DNA from 4 places in the Streptomyces sp. RLB3-17 genome. Region 2 is predicted to be linked to each of the others. Evidence: riboswitches for the same ligand, from Rfam matches in the RefSeq annotation. Region 2 holds a riboswitch; each other region holds the start of a gene.

Region 1 (4,603 bases), 660 kb from region 2:
GCGCCGGATACCCATGCCCCCGCACGTACTCCATCACCGCCGCCTCGGCCGACGCGTCCCCCCACCCGTCCCGGTCGCGCCGCACCACCCAGCCCCGCTCCCCCTCCACCTCGAACACATCCGCCGAACGACCCGAACCGATCAGTCTCCCCGTCCTCATGCCGCCGAACCTATCCGGGTACCGCCGCCATCCGCTCCTACCGGGCGAGTACGTGGCGGGCGAGGCGGGCTCGGGGCGGGGCCAGTTCGGTGTCGAGGGCGTGCTGTCGTTCGTCGTCCGTGACCACCGCGGCGGCCACGGCGGGCCTGGCGAGCAGGCAGGCCCGGCGCAGGTGCGTCGGTGGGTGGGTGGAGTCGACGCTGTGTCCGCGCAGGATTCCGACGCGGCGCTGGCGCTCGTACTCGTGCTCGGGGATCGAGTCCACGTGGGCGGCCAGCTGGTCCCACAGATCGCGCCACGGCTCGCGACGCTCCGCGTCCTGGGCCCGGATCACCTGGCCGACGTTGGACATGCGGAGCAGCAGGGTCTCCGCCGAGTCGGTCACGAGGAGGCGGTCCATGAGCGCCACGGCGGCCTCGCTGGAACCGGCCCGGGCCGCGGCGGCGTCGGCCAGGTACTCGGCGCGCTGCTTCGCGCGCATCGTCAGCTGGTCGAGCAGCATCAGCAGGCCCTGGGCGGCTCCGTAGGGCAGCAGATAGAGCACGTTGAGCGCCATCTCGGGGACGGTGGGGTGAGAGATCGGGCGCATCAGATAGCGCCATGTGGCCAGGGACTGGAGCGCGTTGGCGATGACCAGTCCCTGCCGGGTGTCCCCGTTGGCGTAGTGACCGAGTTCGTGTCCGAGCAGCGCGATCCGCTGTTGCGGGGTGGTGATCTCCCAGAGCCCGAGCCCGATGGCCAGCAGTCGGCGCCGGCGCGCTCCGTACGTGGTCACGCTCGCGTTGACGTCGGTCGTCAGGGCGATGGCGTGGACCCCGGTCGTACCGACGACGGAGGCGATCTCGTCGACGAGGGCGAACAGCTGGGGCGCCTCGGCCCGGTGCAGCACGGGCGCGTCGTCCGGCAGCCGTCCGAAGCGGGGCCGAAGGAGCCAGGCCAGCAGGAGAAGGATCACTCCCACCACCGGCAGAGCGGTGCCCCAGCCGAGTATCACCAGCAGGACCCCCGTGCCGAGCAGGGCGATCGTGGCGCCGTGGATGGCCAGCGCGACGGCGTACGCCAGGACAGCGGCCGTATCGCGGCGCGGACGCGGATCGCCGTCGGCCGACACCTCGGCCAGCAGTGCCTCCCCGTGCCGCCGGGCCAGCGACCGCCGCAGTCCCTCCAGCCGCCCCGGTCTCTCTTCCGGCTCGCCGGGATCCACATTCCATCCGCAGGCCGCACACCACGCCGTGAACCGCGGGTCGGTGCGCACCTCAGTGCTGCATTCCGGGCACGACTGAGCTTTCTCGTCCACAGTGCCGCGCATCTTCGTGTCCCCCCTGACTCCAAGTCCCCCCCGGGACCGGCGAATTCCGACGTGTTCGAACAGAGCACGTCGCGAGCGCAGCATAGGCCCGCGAGGGGGCCGCACAGCCACTCCTCAGGCGATTCCTACGGGCCGGTACAGTGAGCAGGTCGTCATCACACCCGTACGCGGAGAAGCCGGTGCAATTCCGGCGCTGACCCGCAACCGTGAGCCACCCGCAGGGGTGGCGAGCCGGATCGCCTCGTGCGGGACGTGACCGGCTCGTGCCACCGGCAGCCCGTCGGTGGCCGGCACCGTCGAGGGATACGGGGCCGGAGCCGCTCGGGGCCAAGCCTGCGCCCGGTGCTGCCCGGCTTCCGCAGGGAGAGTCATGATTGTTCGCCGCAGCGCCGCGGTACTGGCCGCCACCGTAGTGATCGGTACGGCCCTGGCCCCGGCCGCCGTGGCCGAGGGCGCCTCGCCTTCGCCCGCCCCGGCGATACCCTCCGGCCTCTACGGCACCTCCGACCCCACCTACGACGGCGTCTGGCGGCAGTCCCTCGCGCTGCTCGCCCAGCACACCGTCGGTGTGAAGCCCGCGGCGAAGGCCGTCGACTGGCTGGCCGGGCAGCAGTGCGCGAGCGGGGCGTTCGCGGCATACCGCGCCGACGCGGCAGCGAAGTGCGACGCCAAGACGATGGTCGACACCAACAGCACCTCGGCGGCCGTACAGGCCCTCGCCGCGCTCGGCGGCCACGGCGGCGAGACGGGCAAGGCCGTCGCGTGGCTGAAGTCCGTGCAGAACAAGGACGGCGGCTGGGGCTACACGGCGGGCGGCGCGAGCGACGCGAACTCCACGTCCGTGGTGATCGGGGCACTGGCGGCGATGGGCACCAAGCCGGCGGACGTCTCCAAGGGCGGCAAGTCGCCGTACGACGCCCTCGTCAAGCTGTCGATCCCGTGCGGCGGGACCGACGGGGGCGCGTTCGCCTACCAGCCGGACAAGAAGGGCAAGCTCGCGGCCAACGCGGACGCGACGGCGGCGGCCGTGGTCGGAGCCCTGGGCAAGGGCCTCGCCGGTGAGCCCCTGAAGCCCGTGGCCGACCCCCTCTCCTGCAAGGCCGCCGACAGCCCCCAGCGGGCGGCCCAGAACGGTGCCGCGTACCTCGTCAAGGCGCTCGCCAAGGACCACCACCTCACGTCGGTGATGCCCGGCGCCAAGAACCAGCCCGACTACGGCAACACGGCGGACGCGGTCGTCGCGCTCGCGACCGCCGGGCACGGCGACAAGGCGGCCGACGCGATGCGCTGGCTGGAGACCCACTCCGCGCAGTGGGCCGAGCAGTCCGGACCCGCCGCGTACGCGCAGCTCGTCCTCGCCGCCGACGCGGCGACGTTCGACCCGCGCGACTTCGGCGGCCAGGACCTCGTCAAGCAGCTCAACGCCACCGGCCCCGCGCCCGCGTCCCTCCCTGCGGAACCCACGGCGTCCGCGTCCGCCGCGGAAGCCGCGAAGAAGAAGGACGACAGCGGCGTCAGCGTCTGGTGGATCATCGGCGTCGGTCTCGTCGGCGGCATCGGCATCGGCTTCCTGATCAGCGCCCGCAACAAGAAGCAGCAGCCGTGAACCGCCGTCGGACGTACGCGCTGGTCCTGTCCCTGCTCCTCCTCGTCATCGGCGGCGCGGGACAGGCTCAAGCCGTCGGCTACCGCTACTGGTCGTTCTGGGACCTGACCGGCGGGAAGTGGAATTACGCGACGCAGGGCCCGTCGACCGCGCGACCGTCCGACGGCGACGTACAGGGCTTCCGTTTCGCGGTGAGCGCGGACTCGCAGGACGCCTCCAAGCCACGCGGCCACGCCGACTTCGCGTCCATCTGCGCGAAGACGCCCGCCCAGGCGGGCCACAAGCGGGTGGCCCTCGTCATCGACTCGGGCACGACCGCGGACGCCCCGGGCGGCGAGACGCCGCCCGCACCGCGGACGGTCTGTGCCCGCGTCCCCGCCGACGCGACCACGGCCGAGGCCCTCGCGACGGTCGCCAAGCCTCTCCGCTACGACACCAACGCCCTCCTGTGCGCCATCTCGGGCTACCCGGGGAAGGGCTGCGGCGACCAGGTCGCGACGTCACACACCGCGCCCGCCACCACCGCGAAAGCCGGCACCAAGGACAACACCGACGCCACGTCCGAACCGACCCGGCACGGCCCGTCGCTCGGCCTGCTCGCGGGAGTCGTCGCGGTCGCCGCGCTCGGCGGGGCGGCAGTCTGGCAGACCCGCCGCCGCCGGCCCTGAGTACGGCGACCGACGATGACGCGCGCGCCGAAGGCACACCGTTCCAACGCCCTCCCCCCAGGGGCCTGGTGGATCTGGGCCCTGGGCCTGGGAACCGCCGCCTCCCGCACCACCAACCCCCTCCTGCTCGCCCTCCTCATAGCCGTGGCCGGTTACGTGGTGGCCGCCCGCAGGACCGACGCGCCCTGGGCCCACTCCTACACCGCGTTCGTCAAACTCGGCATCGCCGTCCTCGGCATCCGGCTCGCGTTCGCCGTCTTCCTCGGCTCCCCCGTCCCCGGCACCCACCTCCTCGTCACCCTCCCCGAACTCCCCCTCCCCCACTGGGCCCAGGGCATCCGTGTCGGCGGCCGGGTCACCGCCGAGGGCCTGCTCTTCGCGCTGTACGACGGCCTGAAACTGGCCACGCTCCTCATCTGCGTCGGCGCGGCGAACGCCCTCGCGAACCCGGCGCGGCTGTTGAAGTCGCTCCCGGGCGCCCTGTACGAGGCGGGCGTCGCGGTGGTCGTCGCGCTCACCTTCGCGCCGAACCTGATCGCGGACGGCCGGCGGTTGCGCGCCGCCCGCCGTCTGCGGGGCCGCCCCGACCGTGGGCTGCGTGGCCTGCTGCACGTCGGACTCCCGGTCCTGGAGGGCGCGTTGGAGCGTTCGGTCGCCCTCGCGGCGGCGATGGACGCCCGCGGCTACGGCCGCACCGCCGAGGTACCGCCCGCCGTCCGCCGTACGACCACCGTCCTGACGCTGGGCGGTCTGCTCGGCGTCTGCGCGGGCACGTACGGAGTGCTGACCGCCGAGGGCGGCACCTACGGCCTGCCCGTGCTGCTCGCCGGAGTGGCCGCGGCGCTCGGCGGGCTGTGGCT
Region 2 (4,603 bases):
CGCGTGCGCGGCGTGGGTGTGGACGACGGCCCGCGCGTCGGTGGCGCGGTGGATCGCGAGGTGCATCGGCAGTTCGCTCGTCGGAACGAGCGAACCGAGGACCTGCCGGCCCTCGAGGTCCACACCGACGGCGTCTTCGGGCCTCAGCCGGTCGTAGGGCACTCCCGTCGGTGTGACCAGGACCGTGTCGCCGACCCGGACGGAGACGTTGCCCGACGTACCGACGACAAGCCCGTCGGCCACCGTCCGGCGGGCCGTCGCGACGAGCTCGCCCCACGCGGCCGCCATCTCCCGCTCGCGCGCGCCCGGCGCACTCTCCCCCACGTCCCGCACTTCCCGTGCGTCCCGCCGCTGCTCAGCCATGGGGCGATCCTGCCAGGCAGGGACGTCAACCCACGGTCGGTGAGGGCACTTTAGGGCGGAAGACAAGCGTCCGTAAGGGGACATAGCGGCGCATATCGCCCTCCGGGGGTGATTGGCTGGCGACCGACGGGCTCTCAACGATCTTCCAATAGCCTCTGGGGGATTTGTCACGCACGTCGCCATTCCGGGGGGAAATATGGCCCGTGACCACAAACCACTCCTTCGCCGTGCCCGCGTCCTCGCGGCGGCGGCCGCCATGGCGGCGCTCACCGCCGCGGGGACCGCCCTCGCCGGGACCCCGGTCGCCGCGGCGGCCAAACCCAAGGGCCACGACGTCTCCTCGCACCAGAAGAACGTCGACTGGCAGAGCGCGCGGGCGAAGGGCGCCCGGTTCGTCTATGTGAAGGCGACCGAGTCCCACACGTACCGCAATCCGTACTTCGGCCGGCAGTACGACGGAGCGCGCGACGCGGGGATCCTGCGCGGCGCCTACCACTTCGCGGTGCCGGACAAGTCGTCCGGCGCCACCCAGGCCGCGTACTTCGTGCGCAACGGCGGCACCTGGCGCGCGGACGGCTGGACGCTGCCGCCCGCGCTCGACATGGAGTACAACCCGTACGACAAGAAGCAAAAGTGCTACGGCATGAGCAAGGCCAGGATCGTGAGCTGGATCCAGGCGTTCAGCGACGAACTCGAACGGGAGACCGGCCGCCGCCCCGTCATCTACACGACCACCCACTGGTGGAACACCTGCACCGGCGGCAGCGGCGCCTTCGCCGCGAACCACGCCCTCTGGCTCGCCCGCTACGACTCGGCGGACACGGGCGCGTTGCCGGCCGGCTGGTCGACCTGGACGTTCTGGCAGTACGACAACAGCGGCACGCTCCCGGGTGACCAGAATCTCTTCAACGGATCCATGACCCGGCTCAAGCAGTTCGCCGCGGGCTAGGAGCCCTCGAACAACCCCTGCCGGAACCCGGTATTCCGCCTCCGTTCGAACATCTGGTAAACCGTCGGGCCGCCCCTCCCGCACACTGGTCATCACAAGCGGAGGGGCGGTCCACCGTTTGAGACACCCCAGCGCCCGCCCCAGTTCATCTTCCGTTCACTCAGGTTGCCTACGGTCCACCTGCCACTGACGCCAAACAGAAGCCTGGGTAAATGGAACACATCACGCTCCTCCTCGGAATCGTGATCGTCACCGCTCTCGTGTTCGATTTCACGAACGGTTTCCACGACACTGCCAACGCGATGGCGACCACCATCTCGACCGGCGCTCTGAAGCCCAAGACGGCGGTGGCCATGTCCGCCGTGCTGAACCTCGTCGGCGCGTTCCTCTCCGTGGAGGTCGCCAAGACGATCTCCGGCGGGATCATCAACGAAGAGGGCATACGCGTCCAAGTGATCTTCGCGGCGCTCGTCGGCGCCATCCTCTGGAATCTGCTGACCTGGCTTCTGGGTCTGCCCTCCAGTTCCTCCCACGCACTGTTCGGCGGTCTGATCGGCGCCGCGGTCATGTCGGCCGGCTGGTCGTCGGTGAACGGCTCGACCGTCGTCACCAAGGTGCTGATCCCCGCGGTCGCCGCGCCCGTCGTGGCCGGACTCGCCGCGATGCTGGCCACCCGGCTGACGTACCGGATCGGCAACCGCGCCGACGAGAAGGCGACCGCCAAGGGCTATCGCGCCGGCCAGATCGCCTCCGCCGGCCTGGTCTCCCTGGCGCACGGCACGAACGACGCCCAGAAGACGATGGGCATCATCACCCTCGCCCTGGTCACCGGCGGCGTCATCGCCCCGGGCTCGAACCCCCCGCTGTGGGTCATCGTCTCGGCCGGTACGGCCATCGCGCTCGGCACCTACCTGGGCGGCTGGCGCATCATCCGCACCTTGGGCAAGGGCCTCACGGACCTCGCGCCGCCGCAGGGCTTCGCCGCCCAGACCAGCGCCGCGACGGCCATCCTGGCCTCCTCGCACATCGGCTTCTCCCTCTCCACCACCCAGGTCTGCTCCGGCGCCGTGATGGGCTCGGGCCTCGGCCGCAAGGGCGGCGTGGTCCGCTGGTCGACCGCCACGCGGATGTTCGTCGCCTGGGGCCTGACCCTGCCGGCCGCCGGTCTGGCCGGTGCCTCCGCCGAGTTCCTGACCAAGCAGGGCACCTGGGGCATCGTCCTCACCGGCGCGCTGCTCGTCGCCGGCGCCGGCACCATCTGGAAGCTCTCCCGCCGCCAGCCGGTCACCGTCGACAACGTCAACGACGTCGACGCCGAACCCGCGGGCGTCGTCACCGCCGCGATCGCCGCCGTCACCCCGCCGCCCGCGGGCCCCGTCACCGGCGACCTGTCCGGCGACCTGAAGACCACCATCCCGTCCCCGGACGCGGAGCCCACCCGCCCGGCCACGGTGTAAGGACAGAACAGCATGCACATCGACTGGGCAGCCCTCGGCTCCGTGTTCGGAGTCAGCCTCGTGACCACCGTCGGCCTCGTCGGCCTCTTCACCCTCGGCATCGTCGGCCTCTCCAAGCGCGAGTCCGCGTCCGCCCAGGGCGGCTCCGCGACCCTCGCGGTCACCGGCGCGTACGTCTGCTTCGCGGCGTGCGCCGCGGCGGTGGCGTACGGCATCTTCCTGATCGTCGGCAAGTAACCCAAAACGGGCACCACTTCGAGTGGGGTGCGGGACGGATCACCGTCCCGCACCCCACCTGTATGTGGGCCTTCGCACACTCTCCCCGCGCAGGTCAACAGCAAGTTGACGGGTCTTCCAACCCGTGGTGGACTGCCGGAGCCAAGTACGGCGACAGAAGAGGAAGCCGGTGTGAATCCGGCGCGGTCCCGCCACTGTGACCGGGGAAGGAAACTCCCCGGGAGCCAGGAACTCTCCCCGCCGGTCTCGTCGAACCAGGGCGCGGACACCCTGAGTGAGGACATAACGCCATGCGCGGCTGCCCAAGTGCCCTGCGAGCGATGGTTCCACCCGACCTGACGGTCGGCTGACCCCGTGCGTGCCGATCGCGTCTTCGCGTACGGCGCCGCCGCCGGACTCCTCGGTGACCTGCTGCTCGGTGATCCCCGCCGGGGGCATCCGGTCGCCGCGTTCGGACGGAGCGCGGCAGCCGTGGAGCGGGTGCTGTGGCGGGACCACCGCGGGTGGGGCGCGCTGCACACCGCTGTGTGTGTGGGCGGTGCCGCCGGACTCGCCGCCGCCGCTTCCCGTGCCGTACGCCCCTCACATGCCGCGTCCCTCGCGCTGACGGCCGCCGCCACCTGGGCCGTTGTCGGGGGCACCACGCTCGGGCGGGAGGCCCGGGCGATCGGTGCCGCCCTCGCGGACGGGGAGATCGAGACGGCCCGGGAGCGGCTGCCGCATCTGTGCGGGCGCGATCCCCAGGCCCTCGGCGCCGACGGCATCGCGCGCGCCGTCGTCGAGTCCGTCGCCGAGAACACCTCCGACGCCGTGGTGGGCGCCCTGGTGTGGGGTGCCGTGGCCGGCGTCCCGGGGCTCGTGGGCTTTCGGGCCGTCAACACCCTTGACGCCATGGTCGGTCACCGGTCGCCCAGGTACCGGCGGTACGGGTGGGCCTCGGCTCGGCTCGACGACGTCGCCGGGTGGCCGGGGGCTCGTCTCACCGCCGTGCTCGCCGCCCTCGCGGGTGACAGTCCCCGAGGGGCCCTGCGCGCCTGGCGCGCCGACGCCGTCAAGCATCCGAGCCCCAACGCCGGGCCCGTGGAGGCCTCGTTCGCGGGGGCGCTCGGGGTGCGCCTGGGCGGCACCCTCTCCTACGGCGGGCGCGTCGAGCACCGGCCCGAACTCAACGGCGCCGGACGCGCCGTGCACGTCGACGACATCGAGCGGGCCGTACGGCTGTCACGGCGTGTCGGCTGGCTCGCCCTCGGCGTGAGCGCCGGCGGACGGCTGCTCGTACAGAGGCTTCTCAGGAAGGGGCGTACGTCATGAGCGGCGGGCTGCTCGTCGCCGGAACCACCTCCGACGCGGGCAAGAGCGTCGTGACCGCCGGGATCTGCCGGTGGCTGGTGCGCCAGGGCGTCAAGGTCGCGCCCTTCAAGGCGCAGAACATGTCCCTGAACTCGTTCGTGACGCGTGAGGGCGCCGAGATCGGGCGCGCGCAGGCCATGCAGGCGCAGGCCGCCCGGGTGGAGCCGACCGCGCTCATGAACCCCGTGCTGCTCAAGCCGGGCAGCGACCGGAGCAGTCAGGTCGTCCTCATGGGAAAGCCCGTGGG
Region 3 (4,603 bases), 830 kb from region 2:
ACCAGAGTCTCTACCCCGTCAACTCCGTTCCCCAGGTCGTCCGGCGCATCAACAACGCGCTGCTGCGCGCCGACCAGATCGCCACCGCGGAGGGCGGCGCGGACACCACCGACTGGCTGGCCCCGATCGTCGCCGACGCGGAGGCCGGATTCGGCGGCCCGCTCAACGCATTCGAGCTGACCAAGGCGATGATCGCGGCCGGCGCGGCGGGCATCCACTACGAGGACCAACTGGCCTCGGAGAAGAAGTGCGGCCACCTCGGCGGCAAGGTCCTCGTGCCCACCTCCCAGCACATCCGCACCCTCAACGCGGCCCGGCTCGCGGCCGACATCGCCGACGTGCCGACACTCGTCATCGCGCGCACCGACGCGCTGGCCGCCACGCTGCTCACCAGCGATGTGGACGAGCGCGACGCCGAGTTCGTCACCGGCGAGCGCACGGCGGAAGGCTTCTACCGTGTGCGGGGCGGGATGGCGCCGGTCATCGCCCGTGGTCTCGCCTACGCCCCGTACGCCGACCTGATCTGGGTCGAGACCGGCACCCCCGACCTGGCACAGGCCCGCGAGTTCGCCGAGGCCGTCCACGCCCGGTATCCGGACCAGATGCTCGCCTACAACTGCTCGCCGTCCTTCAACTGGAAGGCCGCTCTGGACGACGACCGGATCGCCAAGTTCCAGCGGGAGCTGGGTGCGATGGGATACCGCTTCCAGTTCATCACGCTGGCCGGGTTCCACTCCCTCAACCACGGCATGTTCGACCTGGCCCGTGGCTACGCCGAGCACGGTATGACCGCCTATGTCGACCTCCAGGAACGGGAGTTCGCCGCGCAGAAGCACGGCTTCACCGCCGTCAGGCACCAACGCGAGGTCGGCACCGGCTACTTCGACCTGGTCTCCACGGCCGTCAACCCGGCCTCCTCCACGACCGCCCTGGCCGGCTCCACGGAGGAGGAGCAGTTCCACTAGGCCCCGCAAGGTCGCCCGCGCGCACCCTCCCATGACCGGGCGGAAGCCGGGCGACCGTCCCGTCCGGCTCCCGTTCCGCTCCCCCTCCCCCCTCCCCCCGATCAGGAGATCCTGATGTCCACCAGCGCACCGACCCGCCCCGTCCGCGTCCTCGCGGCACCGGGCGACCGGCACCACGAGATCCTCACCCCCGCCGCCCTGGACTTCCTCGGCCGTCTCGCCGACGCCTTCGTCGGACGTCGCCAGGAACTCCTGAAGGAACGCAGGCGGCAGGCCATACGGCTCGCGGCCGGAGCCCCGCTCGACGTCCCCCTCGCCACCGCCGCCGTCCGTGCCGACCTCACCTGGCGGGTGGCCGCGCCGGCTCCCGGACTGACCGACCGCCGCGTGGAGATCACCGGGCCGCCCGACCGCCGTACGACCGTCGACGCGCTCAACTCCGGAGCCCGGGTGTGGATGGCGGACTTCGAGGACGCCACCTCACCCACCTGGGACAACGTCATCGGCGGTCAGCTCAACCTGCTCGATGCCATCGACCGCCGGATCGACTTCACCGCCGAGGAGGGCAAGGAGTACCGGCTGGGCGAACGGCTCGCCACCATCATGGTGCGCCCGCGCGGCTGGCACCTGACGGAGGAGCACCTGGAGTTCGACGGCCGACCCGTGCCCGCCTCCCTCGTCGACTTCGGCCTGTACTTCTCGCCGAAGTGTGCGCGCGGGCCGGGCTGGACACCGTCGTGTGCGAGGTGGACGCGGTCGCCGCCCGCGCCGCACGCGACCGGGTGGCGGCCTCGTTGGACCGCGCGGTGGAGCGCGGCAAGCTGGCGCGAGCCGCGGCACGGGACGCGCTCGACCGGTTGGTCTTCTCCGGCAGCCTCGAAGACCTGGCCGACCGGCAGCTCGTCGTCGAGGCCGTCGTGGAGAACGTCGACGCCAAGACGGAGATCTTCACCGCGCTGGACAAGATCGTCGAGTCCCCGGACGCGGTCCTGGCGAGCAACACCTCCTCCCTGCCCGTCATGCGCCTCGGCAGGGCGACCCGCCGCGCCGACCGCGTCCTCGGCCTGCACTTCTTCAACCCCGTGCCCGTGCTGCCGCTGGTGGAGGTCGTGACCTCCCTGCACACAGCCCCCGAAACGGTCGGCGCCGTCGAGGACTTCGCCACCCGGACCCTGGGCAAGACCGTCATCCGCTCCCAGGACCGCGCCGGCTTCGTCGTCAACGCCCTGCTCATCCCCTACCTGCTGTCGGCCGTCCGCATGACGGAGTCCGGCTTCGCCTCCGCCGCCGACGTCGACACGGGTATGGAACTGGGCTGCGCCCACCCCATGGGCCCGCTGAAACTGGCCGACCTGATCGGCCTCGACACCGTCGCCTCGATCGCGGAGTCCCTGTACGACGAGTTCAAGGAACCCCTCTACGCGCCGCCCCCGCTGCTCCAGCGGATGGTGGAGGCGGGGCTGCTGGGCCGCAAGACCGGCCGCGGGTTCCACGTGTACGGCCAGGAGTGAGCATCCCGGCGCGACCGGGCCGAGGAGCCCGGACCGTGTGTCCCGGCTCACCGTCCGAATGCCGGACGTGATCCGCCGCGCCGGGTGAGTGCCCCATAGGCTGGCCTGTGCAACTGGTTCGCCCCGTCCGCCAGGCGGGATGCGTCGCAAGAGGGAACCCGGTGGGAATCCGGGACTGCCCCGCAGCGGTGAGTGGGAACGACCGCCGTCATACGCACTGGGTCCGGTGAACAGGACCTGGGAAGCGACGGCCACTAGGTGTCCTCCGTCCGAAGGATGTGCCCGCGAGTCCGAAGACCTGCCCGTTGCCCGCGCGCGACCCCTCGTGCGCGGACATCCCGGTGACCTCGTGGGCGGGTCGGCGTATCTATCGGGCGGACGACCGCGCTGAGCCGCGTGGGGGTCGTTCCCGTCCGGTTCGTCACCCCTTCGCGCCCTCGTCCCGTCCCGGGATCCCAGGGAGATATCTCGCGAAGGAGATTTCCGTGACAGCGAAGTCCGCAGCCGCGGCGGCACGGGCCACCGTGTACGGCTACCCCCGCCAGGGACAGGGCCGGGAGCTGAAGAAGGCGATCGAGGGCTACTGGAAGGGCCGCGTCGACGCCGACGCCCTCCGGGCCACCGCCACCGAACTGCGCCGGACCAACTGGGGGCAGCTGGCCGAGGCCGGCATCCACGAGGTACCCACCGGCGACTTCTCGTACTACGACCACGTCCTGGACACCAGCGTCATGGTCGGCGCGATCCCCGAACGCCACCGCGCCGCCGTCGAGGCCGACGCGTTGGACGGCTACTTCGCGATGGCGCGCGGCACCCAGGACGCGGCGCCGCTGGAGATGACGAAGTGGTTCGACACCAACTACCACTATCTGGTGCCCGAGTTGGGTCCCGACACCGCCTTCACGGCCGATTCCACCCAGCAGGTCGCCGCGTTGGGCCAAGCCCTCGCCCTCGGCCTCACCGCGCGCCCCGTCCTCGTGGGCCCCGTCACCTATCTCCTGCTCGCCAAGCCCGCGCCGGGTGTGGCCGCGGACTTCGATCCGCTGACGCTCCTCGACCGGCTGCTGCCCGTGTACGCCCAAGTCCTCACCGACCTCCGCACGGCCGGCGCCGAGTGGGTGCAGCTCGACGAGCCGGCCCTGGTCCAGGACCGTACGCCCGCCGAGCTGAACGCCGCCGCACGCGCCTACCGCGACCTGGGCGGGCTCACCGACCGCCCGAAGCTGTTGGTCGCCTCGTACTTCGACCGGCTCGGTGACGCGCTGCCCGTGCTCGCCAAGGCTCCGGTGGAGGGCCTGGCGCTCGACTTCACCGAGGCCGCCGCCGCCAACCTGGACGCGCTCGCCGCCGTGGGCGGACTGCCCGGCAAGCGTCTGGTCGCCGGTGTCGTCAACGGGCGCAACATCTGGGTCAACGACCTGGAGAAGTCCCTCGCCACCCTCGGCACCCTGCTCGGACTGGCCGACCGGGTCGACGTGGCCGCCTCCTGCTCGCTGCTGCACGTCCCGCTCGACGCCACCGCCGAGCGGGACATCGAGCCGCAGATCCTGCGCTGGCTCGCCTTCGCCCGCCAGAAGACCGCCGAGATCGTCACCCTCGCCAAGGGCCTCGGGGGCGGCACCGACACCATCGCGGCCGAACTCGCCGCCAACCGGGCCGACCTGGCCTCGCGCGCCGGCTCGGCGCTCACCCACGACCCCGCGGTACGCGCCCGCACCGCGGCCGTCACGGCCACCGACGGCCGCCGCTCCCAGCCCTACCGCGAGCGGGCCGCCGCCCAGCGCGCCCACCTGCGGCTGCCCCTGCTGCCGACCACCACCATCGGCTCCTTCCCGCAGACCACCGAACTGCGCACCGCGCGGGCGGACCTGCGCGCGGGACGGATCGACAGCGCCGGATACGAGGACCGCATCAGGGCCGAGATCGGCGAGGTGATCTCCTTCCAGGAGAAGACCGGCCTCGACGTCCTCGTGCACGGCGAGGCCGAACGCAACGACATGGTCCAGTACTTCGCCGAACAGCTCACCGGGTACCTCGCCACGCAGCACGGCTGGGTCCAGTCCTACGGCACCCGCTACGTACGCCCGCCGATCCTGGCCGGCGACATCTCCCGCCCGGAAGCGATGA
Region 4 (4,603 bases), 7.0 Mb from region 2:
CGGGCGATGTCGCTCGCCTCGTCGACTTCTACGAGCGCGCGACCGGCACCCGGGCGAACTGGTCCAACCAGGACTTCGCCGAGCTCAGGACGGCGTCGGCCACTCTCGCGATCGCCGGCGTGCGCACCGTGCCGCTGTTCGCACCCGACGCCGCCCGTCCGTCCGACAACCGTTCCGTGATCATCGAGTTCCTCGTCGACGACGTGGACGGCGTGTACGAGAACCTGACCGGCTTCGTGGAGGACGTCGTCACCAAGCCCACCACCATGCCTTGGGGCAACCGTTCGCTGCTGTTCCGCGACCCCGACGGCAATCTCGTCAACTTCTTCACCCCGGTCAGCCCTGACGCCGTCAAGAAGTTCGCTTCCTGACGGCGCCGAGGCGGGACTGTCGGGCTGGGCTATGCCACGAAGGTGACCCCTCGCGCCGATGTCATGAGCGGCGTGCGCGGCGGGACGCGTACACCGCCCCGGCACCGAGGGCGACCACCAGGGCCGCGCCGCCCGCGAGGGTGCCGACCGGCGCGCTCGCACCCGTCTCCGCCAGCGGCGGCCCGCTGTCGCTGGGCGACGGCTCGGGGGTGGCGGGCGGCGTCGACGCCAGCGGGGGCACGTCCGGCGTGGTGGGAGGCGTGGTGGAGGGCTTGGGGCTGGTCGGAGGCGGGGTCGTCCCCTCGGCCGGAGGCTGTCCGCCCGCGGGAGTCGTGGGCGTGACCGGGGTGGCGGGAGTGGTCGGGGTCGACTCCGACGGCGTCGGGGTGGGCGAGTCCGACGGGCCGGGGGTGCACGGCTGTTCGCCCCCGTTCCACGCCGCTATGAGGTGGTAGGGGGTGACGACGTTGTCGGGCTCGTAGGGCACGGGGCCGTGTCCCTCCCCCGTCTTCCCGTCGTAGGTGATGTCATCGCCGTACAGGTCGATCTGGCCGTAGCAGTCCGGCGTCTTCACGGAGAGCTTCTGCCAGGTCCGCTTCGCGTCGTCCGTCCCGGCGACGTCGTCGGCGGTGAGGTAGACCGTGGCCTTGTCGACCAGGCTCTGGTGTCCGGAGACGTACCAGTTCGGCCCCTCTGTGGTGTATTCGGCGAGGGACACGGGGTACTTGCAGCCCTCCCCGACCGTCTGGCCCGGAGCCAGCCGGACCTGGACGCTCCCGGGAACGGTGTCCCAGGAATGGAATCCGCCCTGCGAGGTCCAGTCGGCGCCCACGACGTTTCCGTCGGCGCCGACGATGCGGTACTGGACCGTGGCGGACTCGCACGCCCCGGTGGTCGTGGCACTGGCCACCCCCGCGCCGAGCAGGGGCACGGCGGCGGTGGCGAATGCGGTTGTGGCGAGCACAGCCAGAGTTCTGGAGTGTTGCGAACGCGACAAGATGAGCCTCTGTGAAATCGAGAGTGTGGGAGGTGATGGCGCGCGAGTGACCGACGCGGACGGCAGAACTGGATGACCCGACGCGGGATCCGGCGGCAGGCATGCCGCCCAAGCCACTCGTGTCGCTTCGCTCACTTCAGACGCGGCGAAGCGAGCTGGATTCTTCCAACTTTTAACAACTCCCGTCAATCCTTCACGGGTTGGCCACTTCCTCCATGGAACACACCCCGGCGGTAAGGGACTTACGACACGAGAAGGCCCCCGGACGGTTCCGGGGGCCCTCACTCGTGTGGCGGGTCGTGTCAGCTGGGGACGGCGACCCGTCCGCTCGCGGCGGCCGTCACCGGCTTGGGATTCAGCAACCGCTCGGCCAACTCGCCGAAGACCAGGCCGAATCCGCCCCACAGGACGGTCTGGATGGCCAGTGCGGAAAGACGGAACCGCCACAGCAGGGTGGCCGGGAAGTCCTTCGGCACCTCGTTGATGACCGGCAGGAACGCGTACGCCAGACCGATCACGACGGCGAAGGCGGCCACCGCGCCGACGGTGGCGTACCAGGTGCCGATCCTGGGTGCCAGTCGCTTGCCCAGGATGGTGGCGGCGATCGCGAGGAGCACGCTGAGCACCATCATCAGGAAGTACAGGGTGGTCCGCTTGCCGATGGTGTCGGGGTTGCCGACCGACGGCGGGTTGGCCGGGTACTTCAGGAACGGCACGACGTACACGGCCAGCAACGCGCAGCCGGACAGCAGCAGTGCGGTCGCCCGCGGGCTGAAGCGGCCGACGCGGCCGAGCGCGAAGGAGAAGGCGAGCGCGGCGATGCCGCCGAAGGCGACGCCGTAGACCAGGACGCCGGTGGCGAGACCGGCGGTGGACTGCAGAGAGCGGGAGACGATCTCCATCTCGTGCTCGTGGGAGTGGGCCGCCTCGAAGCTGATCGCGCTGTCGACGTTCGGCTCACCGAGGAAGTAGGCGGCAACCAGGGCGAGCAGGCCGGCGCCGAGGCCGGCCAGCATGCCCCGCACGAGCAGATTTCTTACCGTTGCGGAGTTCATGGCAGTGCTGGGGTTCCCCTCGGTCAGTGGCAGGGGAAGCCGAGAAGGTGGCGGGCGTCGTGGACCCACTCGTGGACGTCCGAGCCGGAGACGACGGAGGTGGCGCCCTGTTCGGCACCGACGAAGTACAGCAGGACGAGCATCAGGATGCCGAAGAAGACCGCCCACGGAGCTATCGCCTTGAGCGGCAGCTTGGCGGGGACGACGGGGGTGGTGGTTGTCGGCTGGGCGACGGTCTGCGCCATGGCAGGACCTCCTCGGGAGTTCGCGTCCCATCTCGGTGGTGCACTGGACGACGGCTACGGGTCTGACTCACGAGAGGTCCCAGCGGGCTGGAGCCTCTCGTTCACAGTGGCGCGACCGTGCCGGTTTCCCACCGGCTTCCGTCTTGCCGTCATCGATATCGCACCGACCGTACCGCGTGTCGGGTGCGGGGCCAAGACCGCGCCACCTGGCGTGATCTTCCTCTCGCACCAGGTGGCCTGTCCCGCGTGAACAGCGGGTCAGCGGTGGCGGAACCCAGCTGAGTTCGGGCCCCGGCCTCGCTCTCAGACCGAGGGGGACCGGTCCGCGTCCTGGGACTCGGGCGTGTCCGTCGTACGACCGAGCTTCTGTGCCTCCTCCAGCGTGCGAGCCCGGCGGAGGGGGGAGAACGTGAGCCAGAACGAGACGACGAGGTAGGAGATCCCGACGGCCCACAGGGCCCTGCCGGGTGACAGGGCGTCGGCCAGGGCACCGCCGACGACGGCTCCCAGAGGCAGCGTCCCCAGGGCGACAAGGCGGTAGCTCGCGGTCACCGCGCCGATCTGGTGCTCCGGCGGAATGGCCTGTCGCAGGCTGACGGCGAACACGTTGAACAGCGCGACACCGAAGCCGTTCACCATCATGGCGACCGACGCGAGCACGGCGACGTACCCGCCGACCTGGCTGACGGCGGGTACGAGCAGCAGACCCACCGCGGCCAGCACCGCGCCCAGCGCCAGCACACCGCCGACGGCCCACCGTCGGGTGAGCCGGGTGGCGCAGAGCGAACCGATCAGGGCACCCACACTGCCGATGCCGGTGATCACGCCCACGGTGGTGCCGCTCATGTCGAGGTCACGGACGGCGAACACCAGGAAGACGGTCAGGAAGGCCTTCTCGTGCAGGTTCGACAGGCCGGCCTGAACGCACAGGTCCCGGATCGGGCGCAGGGACCAGGTGTAGCGGAGCCCGGAGCCGATCGCCTTCAGTGCCGACTCACGTGGCTGTTCGGGGGCCTTGACGCCCCGCAGCAGCAGACCGCTCACGGCGGCACCGGCGGAGCACGCGGCGGCCACCGTCAGGGTCGGCGACACCCCCAACTGGCCGACGAGGAAGCCGGCCGCGGCCGGACCGGCGAGGGTGCTGACCGAATACGTCGCCTGGTGCAGGCCGTTGGCCGCGGCGATGGAGTTCAGCGGCAGGAGCCTGGGCAGCGTGGACTGGTAGGCGACTTCGTAGAAGACGGTGGCGACACCGATCACGGCGGCGGCGACGACAAGTTGGCCGAAGTTCAGCCCGTCGGCCGCCTGGAACGCGGCGAGCACCGCGAGCGCCGCGCCCTGGGCGACACTCGCGGTGACGAGGGTGCGGCGCGGCGGATACCGGTCGACCATGACACCGGCGATCAGCGAGAGCACCACGACGGGGACGAACTGCACCGCCGAGACGAGTCCCACGCCCGTGCCGTCGGCATGGAGGTAGGTGACCGCGATCAAGGGTAGGAGAAAACTGGTCAGCTGTCCGCCGAAATGCGCCGAGGTTTCTCCGAGCCAGATGTTGCGGAAGTCTTTGTTGTCCGCGATCAGGATTCGAATATCCTTGTCGAATATGGCCACCGCAACCCCCGGTCAAGTCTTCATGAAAAAAATCACGGCAACGCTAGCATGGCGCACCATGGTCCGCTAGCGTGCGGGGGGATGTCGTTGTTGCACCCCATTCACGGTAACAGGAGTCGCGGAATGTACGACCATTCAGGACTTACCGCCGAGGAAGTCGAACTACTCCCGTCCGAGGAAGATGTCCGACTTTATTCGGAGCGTGGCTGGTATTTGTCCGAGAAGCTGCTCACCGACGCCGAAGTGGACACCCTGACCGACGCGAGCGAGCGCTACTACGCTGGTCAGCGCGATCGGGAACTTCCGAAACGGCCTGACCGA

The links. Region 2 has a riboswitch for cobalamin ahead of FNV62_RS14820 (cobalamin biosynthesis protein). Riboswitches for the same ligand answer to the same signal wherever they lie in the genome.
Region 1: another riboswitch for cobalamin. It lies ahead of FNV62_RS17735 (prenyltransferase/squalene oxidase repeat-containing protein); the one in region 2 lies ahead of FNV62_RS14820 (cobalamin biosynthesis protein).
Region 3: another riboswitch for cobalamin. It lies ahead of metE (5-methyltetrahydropteroyltriglutamate--homocysteine S-methyltransferase); the one in region 2 lies ahead of FNV62_RS14820 (cobalamin biosynthesis protein).
Region 4: another riboswitch for cobalamin. It lies ahead of FNV62_RS45625 (CbtB domain-containing protein); the one in region 2 lies ahead of FNV62_RS14820 (cobalamin biosynthesis protein).

The regions. Positions count from the first base shown of each region.
Region 1 covers NZ_CP041610.2:3,830,771-3,835,373, forward strand. The annotation lists gene FNV62_RS17725 (phosphotransferase family protein) at 1-160, opposite strand, end outside; gene FNV62_RS17730 (M48 family metallopeptidase) at 198-1,364, opposite strand; cobalamin riboswitch at 1,599-1,728, shown strand; gene FNV62_RS17735 (prenyltransferase/squalene oxidase repeat-containing protein) at 1,840-3,075, shown strand; gene FNV62_RS17740 (SCO2322 family protein) at 3,072-3,743, shown strand; gene FNV62_RS17745 (CbiQ family ECF transporter T component) at 3,759-4,603, shown strand, end outside.
Region 2 covers NZ_CP041610.2:3,170,035-3,174,637, forward strand. The annotation lists gene FNV62_RS14800 (class II aldolase/adducin family protein) at 1-363, opposite strand, end outside; gene FNV62_RS14805 (lysozyme) at 560-1,312, shown strand; gene FNV62_RS14810 (inorganic phosphate transporter) at 1,525-2,769, shown strand; gene FNV62_RS14815 (hypothetical protein) at 2,782-3,006, shown strand; cobalamin riboswitch at 3,118-3,261, shown strand; gene FNV62_RS14820 (cobalamin biosynthesis protein) at 3,361-4,317, shown strand; gene FNV62_RS14825 (cobyric acid synthase) at 4,314-4,603, shown strand, end outside.
Region 3 covers NZ_CP041610.2:2,335,714-2,340,316, forward strand. The annotation lists gene aceA (isocitrate lyase) at 1-965, shown strand, start outside; partial or broken gene FNV62_RS10965 (malate synthase A) at 1,080-1,664, shown strand; gene FNV62_RS10970 (3-hydroxybutyryl-CoA dehydrogenase) at 1,586-2,476, shown strand; cobalamin riboswitch at 2,574-2,797, shown strand; gene metE (5-methyltetrahydropteroyltriglutamate--homocysteine S-methyltransferase) at 2,962-4,603, shown strand, end outside.
Region 4 covers NZ_CP041610.2:10,166,218-10,170,820, reverse strand. The annotation lists gene FNV62_RS45640 (VOC family protein) at 1-371, shown strand, start outside; gene FNV62_RS45635 (hypothetical protein) at 433-1,335, opposite strand; gene FNV62_RS45630 (CbtA family protein) at 1,671-2,423, opposite strand; gene FNV62_RS45625 (CbtB domain-containing protein) at 2,447-2,668, opposite strand; cobalamin riboswitch at 2,703-2,851, opposite strand; gene FNV62_RS45620 (MFS transporter) at 2,972-4,282, opposite strand; gene FNV62_RS45615 (phytanoyl-CoA dioxygenase family protein) at 4,406-4,603, shown strand, end outside.